2 regions of the Paenibacillus sp. 2RAB27 genome follow, and region 2 is predicted to be linked to the other one. Evidence: riboswitches for the same ligand, from Rfam matches in the RefSeq annotation. Region 2 holds a riboswitch; the other holds the start of a gene.
The links. A riboswitch is a leader RNA that binds a small molecule or an ion and turns the genes downstream of it on or off. The one in region 2 is predicted to bind cobalamin.
Positions count from the first base shown of each region.

Region 1: linked by a shared signal. The riboswitch ahead of AB4114_RS33195 (ABC transporter substrate-binding protein) and the one ahead of AB4114_RS05470 (S-layer homology domain-containing protein) in region 2 are both predicted to bind cobalamin.

Region 1 covers NZ_JBFRGR010000051.1:19,248-24,643, reverse strand. Annotated here, with positions in the region: gene AB4114_RS33210 (aminotransferase class I/II-fold pyridoxal phosphate-dependent enzyme) at 1-832, shown strand, start outside; gene AB4114_RS33205 (aspartyl-phosphate phosphatase Spo0E family protein) at 901-1,167, shown strand; gene AB4114_RS33200 (hypothetical protein) at 1,231-1,758, shown strand; cobalamin riboswitch at 1,791-1,943, shown strand; gene AB4114_RS33195 (ABC transporter substrate-binding protein) at 2,094-3,104, shown strand; gene AB4114_RS33190 (FecCD family ABC transporter permease) at 3,104-4,141, shown strand; gene AB4114_RS33185 (heme ABC transporter ATP-binding protein) at 4,147-4,923, shown strand; gene AB4114_RS33180 (nicotinate-nucleotide--dimethylbenzimidazole phosphoribosyltransferase) at 4,946-5,396, shown strand, end outside.
Region 2 covers NZ_JBFRGR010000003.1:40,154-45,549, forward strand. Annotated here, with positions in the region: gene AB4114_RS05455 (ECF transporter S component) at 1-383, opposite strand, end outside; gene AB4114_RS05460 (energy-coupling factor transporter transmembrane component T) at 356-1,246, opposite strand; gene AB4114_RS05465 (DUF4430 domain-containing protein) at 1,243-2,142, opposite strand; gene AB4114_RS05470 (S-layer homology domain-containing protein) at 2,142-3,785, opposite strand; cobalamin riboswitch at 3,953-4,149, opposite strand; gene AB4114_RS05475 (LysR family transcriptional regulator) at 4,274-5,185, shown strand.

The DNA of each region.
Region 1 (5,396 bases), on a different contig from region 2:
TATTACACCTGGGGATGAGATTCTGATTCCTGAGCCTTGTTATATTTCTTACTCGCCAATCACGGCCATTAGTGGTGGTGTGCCAGTGGGTATCGAAACTTTTGCGAAGGATCAGTTTAAATTGACGGAAAAGGCACTTCGCGATGCGATTACGCCAAAATCCAAAATATTAATTCTATGCTATCCTAGTAATCCAACTGGCGGCATTATGACGTATGAAGATTGGCTCCCGATTGCCAAAGTTGTTGAAGAGCATGATCTGATTGTCATATCCGATGAAATTTATGCGGAATTGACGTACGGCCAGAAGCATGTGAGTTTCGCAGCAGTTCCTGGGATGCAGGATCGGACGATTCTCGTTAGCGGATTCTCCAAAGCTTTCGCAATGACAGGCTGGCGGATGGGGTATGCTTGCGGTCACAGAGAGCTTATCTCAGCTATGACCAAGATTCACCAATATACGGTCATGTGTGCACCTGTCATGGGGCAAGTAGCTGCACATGAAGCGTTGACGAATGGCTTGGAAGAGAAAGACCGGATGATTGAATCCTATAATCAACGGAGACGATTAGTTGTCAAAGGCTTCCGTGAAGTCGGACTTGAATGCCATGAACCACAAGGCGCATTCTATGCGTTCCCTAGCATTGTGGCAACAGGATTAACTTCGGATGAATTCGCACAACGACTTTTGTATGAGTCTAAGGTAGCTGCAGTGCCTGGTGATGTATTTGGTTTAGGTGGAGAAGGTTTTCTACGATGCTCTTATGCCTATAGTGTTTCCCAACTGAATGAAGCATTAGAGAGAATCGGTAATTTCTTACGGAAATTATAATATTCTTTGTAAATTCATATGTTCATAGGAGACGAAAACTGGTATTCTAAGAGTAAGGAGGGATGAGCATGGCTTTTATGGAATATCAGCTTACTAACTTTCAGAAGCAATTTCAAATTCGCGAGCAAGAGTTCGGACAGCGTTGGCTGACCAGAAATGCCAAGAAGCAAAATTCCCTAGCTTTACTTGAAGAAGAGATCCATACATTGAGACGTAAAATGGAACAGATGGTCATGGAAGGTCGAGAAATGACATCTGATGCGGTAGTTGAATTAAGTACGATACTGGATCAAAAAATAAATGAATATATGACATCTGGAAAGAAAAGTCGGTGAAAACCGACTTTTCTGGCGACTATCGATAAAGAGAGAGTACTTGACGGAGGGAAATACATACACATGAAAGCAAAATGGTTATTCGTTGTCATGCTAGGAATGATATTAATGCTTACAGCTTGTGGTGGACCGAAGGCAGATGTATCGGTATTTATGATGGGACCTAACGGGTTTCCAAGTGAAGCAGCGGAGAAGCTGGAAGTATCTCTGAAATCCAAGGTAGGCGAAATTCCTACAGTGAAGCTGAATACATCACCTATTTTTTCATTGGAAAAAATGATTGTTGAGCTTGCTGCTGGTGGTAACGGGATCTTCATCTTGGGAGAAGAGCAGTTCAAAGGCTTGAGCAACCAAGCAGGATTCGTTTCATTGGATAACATCATCAACCCTAAGGATTATCCAGATGGGGTTATCGAGATCAAAGAAGAAGGTAAGGCCGCGGAGAAGCATCTGTACGGCATTCCACTTACTGGAAACAAATGGATGAAAGAGCAAGGCTTTGAAGGTAAAGGACTATATGCGTTCATTCCTCAGAATGCTCCGAAAATGGACGAGGCGTTGAAAGTTATCCAAATTATTGCGCAAAAATAAGCGAACATCTATAATCAACAAATAGCTTCAATGTATAATTTGCAACTGTAGGTACTGGTAATATTCCAAATGGAACATTATTAGTTCAGGGGAAGCCGGTTAAAATCCGGCACGGTCCCGCCACTGTAATTCAGTCTTGTGAAAGTCTGGAGAGTCAGAATACCTGCCTATAGTGCCGATACAACATCKTTCGAGGAAAAGGATCGCGTTAAATCAGGAAGCAGCGCACGAAAGTTCGTTGCCATATACCGCGATTTATCGTCTCCTTCGTTCCTAGTGAACAAGGGGACTTTTTTTGGCTGTAAATTGAAAATAAGGAAAAGAGGGCTAAAGTGATGAAACAGAGCAATTTCAAAAGGGGTCTTATCTTAACATTAGCGGTTGCGACCGCGATCTCGTTAGCGGCATGTGCGAAGAAGGAAACAGAAATTACGGATCCATCGAAACTAGGTGGTGCGGGGACGAAGGCACCCGTAACGTCGGCAACTCCTGCCGCTGCGAAGAAAACGACGTATCCATTGAAAGTAAAAGATGTGACAGGTAAAGAGTTTACGTTCGACAAAGCGCCAGAACGAATCGCGTCGGTCTCGCCAGCAGAGACAGAATCGCTGTTTGCGATTGGACTAGAAGCGAATATTGTCGGTGTATCGGATTATGACGATTATCCGGAAGCAGCAAAATCGAAGCCGAAGCTAGGCAGCATTACGAAGCCCAATATGGAGGCAGTCATTGCTACGAATGCGAATATTGTTATCACTGGTGTTTCCATGAATGCTAAAACAGTGGATGACTTGCGTGCGATGAACATTAACGTGTTTAAAGTAGATCCCAAAACACTTGATGATGCGATCAATAATATTCAAACGTTTGGACTGATTACCGATCATCAAGAACAAGCGGAGAAAGTTGTCGCTAAAATGAAAGCGGATCGTCAGAAAGTTGTCGATGCTGTAAAAGATGTGAAGCAAGAGAATAAGAAAAAAGTGTATATGGAATTTGCCCCAGGCTGGACCGTAGGAAGCGGTGTGTTCATGGATGAATTAATTACCCTATCTGGGGGGATTAATGTTGCTGCGGATAAAGCAGGCTGGTATGAAATCAGTGAAGAGAAAATCATTCAACAGAACCCGAACGTGATCTTATTCGCAAACGGGATTGTTGATATCAAGAGCAAGAAGCCGTTAGAAGAAATTATTCGTACGCGCGGTGGGTGGGATGCGATTGACGCCGTGAAAAATAAACGTGTGATAGGTCTTGACCAGAACTCCGTAAGCCGCCCAGGTCCGAGACTGACGGATGGACTACTGGAAATGGCGAAAGGGATCTATCCTGAATTGGTGAAATAATGAAAAGAAAATTGATGTTTGGAGGAGGAGTAGGCGTTCTACTCCTTCTTCTTTCTATTGTGGTGAGTTTATCCATCGGGTCGGCACAGCTTCCACTTTCACAAATCGTGGGGATTCTAGCGAAGCATCTTCCTTGGATAGGAAGTCATATCGAGGTGAACTGGCCGCAATCTTCGGAACAAATCATTAATAAAGTAAGAATCCCTCGCATGTTACTGGGTATTCTTGTAGGGGCTGTACTCTCCATAGCTGGTGCTGGTTTCCAAGGGGTTCTGCGCAATCCGCTTGCCGATCCTTACTCGTTGGGCGTATCTTCAGGAGCTTCTGTTGGGGCTGCAGTTCTTATTTATTTCGGGCTGCAGTTCGCTTGGTTCGGGCAATGGTCGATCCCCATTGTGGCTTTCGCGACGGGGCTTATTTCCCTCTTCTTGGTCTTGAAGCTAGCGATGATTGATGGGAAGCTAAAGATGGAAACGCTGATTCTATCCGGCGTTGTGATGCAAGCCTTTCTAGGGGCGTTTGTATCGTTCTTAGTTTCGATTTCGAACCAAACGGTGAATGAAATTATTTTCTGGCTCATGGGCAGTCTATCGATGCGTGGATGGGCATATACGTATATGATTTTACCTTATCTACTAATCGGTATAGTGATTCTGCTAAGCTATGCGAGATCATTAAACCTGCTGGCATTAGGAGAGCGTCAGGCTGCACATCTCGGTGTTCATGTTGAGCGTACGAAACTGATCGTACTCATCGCTTCGACGTTGATCACGGCTGCTGCCGTGTCTGTCGCAGGGGTGGTTGGCTTTGTTGGGCTGATCGTACCGCACTTGGTGCGACTGTTGGTTGGTCCGGATTATCGACTAATCATTCCTTTATCCGCGATCTGCGGTGGTATTTATGTGTTATGGGCGGACACATTAGCTCGAACTCTCCTAAGTCCTACGGAAATTCCTCTGGGAGTGATTACGGCGTTTCTGGGTGCACCGTTTTTTGCCTATCTGCTCCATAAAGATAAGAAAACGTTAAGAGGTTGATCACGATGATTCAAGTGGAGGGGCTCTTTCAGAGCTTTCGAGAACAACAAGTGTTGGATAATATAAGCTTCGAGGTCGAGCAAGGGGAGTTTTTTGGGATCATTGGTCCGAATGGCAGCGGGAAATCTACATTACTGCGACTCTTATCCGGCATGGATCCGGTCATGCATGGCCATGTGCTTTTAAAAGGAAAAAAGGTATCATCGTATTCGCGCAAAGAATTGGCCAAATGGCTCGCTGTACTTCAGCAAGATGCATTGCCGCCTGTTGGCTTCACGGTTACTGAAGTCGTGGAGATGGGACGCTACCCGTTCCAAAATTGGCTAGGGGAAGATACGTCTGAATCGGATGGACTTATTGATGCCATTATCACAAAGCTTGAGTTGGAAGGGCTCGTAGATCGCACGATTGAGCGACTAAGTGGTGGGGAGCGGCAGCGTGTTGCACTTGCCAAGGTGATGGCTCAGCAGCCAAGCTTGCTCATGCTCGATGAGCCGACTACTTTTCTAGATATCGGTTATCAAATTCAGATGATGGATTATATTCGTTCTTGGCAGCAGGAGTCGGAACTAACGGTTATAGCTGTTCTGCATGATTTGAATTTAGCAGCGCAGTATTGCACGAGATTGATGATCGTACATGAGGGGCGAGTAACCGCCATCGGAACACCTGCAGAAATTATGACAAGTACACAAATAGCTGAAGTATATGGAACAGAGCCGATTGTACTGAAACACCCGGTAAGTGATGTTCCACAGATTTTATTACAACCTGGGAATTAATGAAGGCTGGAGGAAGACGATAATGAACAATTTACATAACTTGATTAACGCGATTGAACCTATCCATCAAGAGGTGGCTCTTCAAGCCAATGACCATTTGAATCAGTTGACGAAGCCGCAAGGAAGCTTGGGTAAGCTTGAGGATATCGCACGCCAAGTCGCTGGGATTACAGGTGAAGTCATGCCGACTTTTGAGAAAAAAGCGGTTATTGTCATGGCTGGTGATCATGGTGTTTGTGAGGAAGGCATCAGTGCCTTCCCGGCGGCAGTGACACCGCAAATGGTGCTCAATTTCCTGTATGGCGGGGCTGCTGTTAATGTCCTTGCTAGACATGCTGGAGCTGATGTTGTTTGTGTAGATATGGGGGTTAATGCGGATTTAGAGCATCCCAATCTTGTCTCTCGCAAAGTTAGAAAAGGCACGCGCAACATGGCGAAGGAAGCGGCTCTTACCTTGGAGGAGACGACGCAAG
Region 2 (5,396 bases):
AAGCTTGCCATTTCCGCAACTCGTCGACGAATTTCTAGTGTACTGTATCCAAGACTTTCAAGTCCAAAGGCAAGCTCATGCCAGACCTTGTCTGTCACAATTTGATTGTCTGGAGATTGCAGCACATAGCCGATTTGAGCGACTTGTATACGTCGATCTAGATGTTCAAGGGGCATCCCATCATATAAAATCTCGCCACTTCGTGCTCCGTGCGGTGTAAGATCTGTTTTCAAATGACGTAAGAGGGTTGATTTGCCGCAACCTGACTTACCACAGATGGTAATAAATTCGCCTTGTTTTATAGTCAAAGTGACGTCACGTAACGCATTCCCAGGGGATCCAGGATAGGAGAATGTTAGTTGTCGGATTGTAAAGACTTCCATTTGATATCCTCCGAAATATTAATAATAAGCGGTATTGCGCATAGGAATGCATAAGTCGTAAAGACACTGATACTGTAAATGGAAAGCCCTACACCTCGCATGGAAGGGAAGTATCGGAAATACATAGCCTTTGTAACAGCTCCTATCAGGAGATAACCTCCGCTTACAACTAGAGCGATTAGTGCAGTTTTGTCGCGGCTATCCCATGTAAATATTGAAAATGCGGTTCTTCCCTGTAATCCGTACCCTCGGCTTTTCATCGAATCAGCGGTTTCAATGGCATTCTCAAGCATCCAGGTCACCATGATAGATAGAATCCGAATACCATGCTTGATTCTACGAATGAGACTACCCGTGGATATATCCCGACCGATACATTTTTGTGCATTGGAAACGATGGTAATCTGAGCTTTAAAGCGGGGTACAAAACGCAGCACCATCGAAAAAATGAGCGACAATGCTGGAATTATTTTTCCAAACAAATAAATAAATTTATCCGATGTCATAACAGCGTTATAACAAGAAAACCAACAGATAACGGAAATGAACATAGTTGCTGCTGCAAGACCATAGGTAATAGATTCCAGGGTTAGCGGATTGCCGTTATGCAAGTACGTTAATATCGTAACCCCTTCGTGATTAAAGGCAGGATTAATAAGCGCAGTTAGGATAAGAAAAGGAAGCATATAGACGAAGTTGAACTTGATTGCTTTCTTTCCGTTCAGATAGATGGAATAGGCAAAGGCCAAGCTAAGGGAAATAACTAGGCTTACTGGATGCATGAAAATCATTGAGAACAAGATGACGAATGTAAAATACAAAAAGTTAATCAGGGGGTGGTAGCTTGAAAAGGAATCCCTCATTGCTTGCCACCGCCAGTTGAATTATACGTATCCCCAACGTCACGGCCTAAATCACACGTGTATACCCACTCAATGACATCGCCTTGTTTCAGTGGATACCGACTTGCTCCATAGTTAGGGAACCAACCGTTCACTTTATACATCCAACCGGATAGCTCCCCACAATCAAATTCATACAGATTATGGATACCTTCAATATAGGCTGAATTGTAAATAGGGGTATTCACAAATTCCATATGAATTTTATTCTTCTTCATCTCTCTTTGTAAGACATTAAATACGGATTCTCCCTCATAAAAAGTAACCTGTTGTGATTTGAAAATAATGCCATCTTTCGGCACAAGCTCAACCTTTTCAGGATCAAGCAATTTCATATTGCCCAGAATCGTTAGGCAGCTAACCGAAAGCGTCACTGTCATTTGCTTGTCAGAAATTTTGGTGTTCTGTGGTTCGATAGGGAGTGGTTTCCCCTCAGGAACAGGATCGGTAAGGTATTGGTCTTTACCTGTCTTGGGGTCAAGCTCCATCGCTTTGGTTGGCGTAGGTTTGGTTCCATCAGGTGTAGCTGGCTTGGGCGTTTCCTTGTTCAACGGTGTAGCATCTTGAGTCGCAATAGGCATGGGTTCTTCCGTAGGTTGAGCAGGTACAGGGGTGTTGCTTGGCGTCGTCACGGCGGGATCAGAAGACTTAGTATCTTTCAGTTCTTCAGGAGGTGTCGTTAGCTCCATAGGTTTGGATACTGAAGGTGAGGTCGTCGTTGTGGGACTACTCATTCTAAGTCCAGAAGTAGAAGTAGGATCTGCCTGCTGCCGCGGCATCCCGCTACTGAAGAAAGCTGCCACCAAGACGATCACTATGATCGTCGCAGCAATTATTTTATTTTTCGTTAATCGCATTAGTTCGCCTCTTTAATAAGTTTAGCGGCAGAGAGTAAGCGGTAGAGCATCTGGGCTATTTCAGCTCGGGTGACAGCTGTAGTGGGCTCAATATTCAGCATATCTTGCGATAGAATACCTTCTCGATAGCTAAAAGCTAGCGCATCCCTCGACCACTCAGCTGTTTGGATGTAATCTCCAAATTGAGCTAACATATCTCTCGTTTCAACTGTGTTCAAATTTGTATCCATGCCAGTGAGCTTAGCTGCATTGGCGATCATGACAGCAGCTTCCTGCCTTGTAATCGTATTGTTCGGTGTAAAAGTGGTCTCTGACGTTCCGCTTACGATGCCATAAGAATAAGCTGTGCCTACATAGTCCGCATACCAGGCTGTAGAAGCGACATCATGGAAGTTAGATTGCTTTTGCATAGGTAGACCTAGACTTTTGGTGACTATGGTCGCAAATTCGGCACGCGTCATTGTTTGATTTGGTGAGAATTCAGTGTCAGTCATACCGTTAATAATTCCTCTAGATGCAAGGGATTCAATGGCTGTTTTGTTGGTATGGTTAGCGATATCAGAGAAAGTCTTATTCGCATCGGTAACAGGCATAACTTGTATATCCTTGTGTTTGTTCATTAAGCCGTTAGTGTCGTCAGGCGTAGCTGAGGTAGCTTGTTTGACATCGTTCATTCGATATAAGCTGCTCTTATTCGCGAGGATTCTTTGCACATTCACTAGCCCATAAAATGCCTGCTCAGTCGACATCCCCGTTACACCGCTGCCGTCAGAAGTATGCTTAAATCCCTGTCCTTTTGAATAAAAGGATAGTAAATCATCAACAATGGTATGACCATTCTTAATAAAACGACTATCTTCAATAGTAATACCAAGCTCACACAGCGCCGTCAGCACCTGCACGGTGCTCTCCGAAGTTTTCGCACCCCAACTTGCGTAGCCGCCATCGTTGTCCTGTAATTTGGAAAGACGGTTAATGGCCTTTTCCGTAGCTGTTTTTACTTTCGTGTAATTTTGATATTTGGCTAGAGCCTGTAAGGCCATACCCGTAATATCAGGATCTGCAGACACACCTGAAAGTGCAAATCCGCCATCGGGAAGCTGATTCGATAAGATTTCATCAATATACATGTCTCGAGTAGCCTGCGTTTTGGCGGTTGGATTTACCGGGATATTGTAATTGCCACTGTCCAGGGAAATTAATGCAAATATTGGACCGTTGATTCCTTGCCAGATGGTTTTATCGAAGTCCCCGAGCGGCGTAAGCAGATTATAGCCTGCAACATGGGTAGGATCTGCGCCAATTGCGGTTAAGGCTAAAATCAAACGCGAGTATTCGGTGTACTTTTTATCGTGAAGATTGCCTTTCAATTCTTTGACGTAGGTTTCAACGCCTTTGTAATAATCGTCGTAGTAGCTCCGAGGTACGTTATAGTTGGAACGAGCAAGTCCAATAATGGCCCATTCACCGCCGACAGAGCCGACTTCTGGTTTCTTTACAGTTTCAAGTAAAAACTGTCCTGTATCCTTTACAGCATCGTCTACAGCGGTATTCGACATCGCAAATACGTGAACGATGCTTACGCTGCTTGCAAAAAGGAACAAAGCAATGAGTAAGGTGAAGATTCTACGATACAGTTTCATTTTGTCCTCCTTAGTTAAAAAAATGATAGGGAGCAGTCCATTGGACTGCTCCTTGAAATGGTCTAGTGAGCATTAGAAAAAGCCMTTGATTTGAAAGAATCAAGGGCTGTGATGTCAGTATTGGTAGTAGACAACAAAAAAAGCACCCCCTCCATCTTCCGTAGAGTTTGTGAATACACATTAAGGCTGGTCTCCTGACTCATGCGTCAACGCTTCTCTAACCTTCCCGGTATAGTCATACCAGTGGCAATTCATAGAGTCGCTCTTCATTTACAGTGGCGGGACCGTGCTGGATTTGCACCAGACTTCCCAATTAAGCATTACTTATTCCTAATAAGCATGCACCTTAACTATCAATTATTTAATTAGTCTAATCATATAGTCAGTTTAATTGTTTGTCTATGGAAGATTAGTTCTTATTTAGTGTGTTACAATATTCAAAATCAAGTAAGATGCTGGTTCGGATTATAGTCGGAGGAGGGATATCCATGACGTTACAACAATTAAAATACGTAATCGAGGTTGCAAATCGTGGATCTATTAATGAGGCTGCCAAAAGGCTGTTCATTTCTCAACCAAGCCTTTCAAATGCGATCCGGGAGTTGGAAGAAGAAATTCAAATCGCCATCTTTGAAAGATCCAATAAAGGGATATCACTTTCCAAGGAAGGTGTTGAATTTCTAAGTTATGCGCGGCAGGTCGTCGAGCAGGCAGAGTTATTGGAAAGCCGATACTTGAATGCGAAGCCTTCATCGCAGCATTTTTCTGTTTCGACTCAGCATTATGCTTTTGCAGTAAATGCTTTCGTAAGTCTGGTTTCGGAATATGGTCAGGACGAATATGAGCTAGCACTGCGTGAAACCAAAACGTATGAAATTATTGAAGATGTAAAGAACTTGCGGAGTGAGATTGGCATCTTATACTTGAACGAATTTAATGGAAAGGTTATAAACAAGCTGCTTAAAAGCGGGAATCTGCAATTCAACAGTTTATTTATCGCCAAACCGCATATTTTTATCAGCATTAAAAATCCCCTCGCGAAGCAATCCATCGTGACCATTGACCAACTTCAAAACTATCCGTATTTGTCATTTGATCAAGGGGAGTACAATTCGTTTCATTTTGCCGAAGAAATTCTCAGTACGATGTCACATCAGAAAAGCATCCGTGTGAATGACCGGGCTACACTATTCAATTTATTAATCGGTTTGAATGGTTACACCATATCAACCGGGGTATTGAGCTCAGATTTGAATGGAAATGAGATAATTCCCGTACCTTTGGATTGTGACGAAATGATTAATGTCGGGTGGATTTCCCATAGCCATATTCCGCTATCTAAGCTTGGTGCAGCTTACGTAGCAGCACTCCACCAGGCAATTGTCCCCATGGCATTCTAACCACATAAGAATTTATAATTTTCCGGTACTCGGAAGAACAAATTATTATTGGCGATAAAAACTACCTATCTCGGGGTCCCCACAAAGTATTCGGAATTTACTTCGAAGCTTCTCTTCACTTTGTGGGGGAGAATAGCGGTCGCTCATCCTCGAAGTACTTCGATAGAAGTGTTTCTCATATAGCTTTAAGCTATATCTAGATATAGATAAT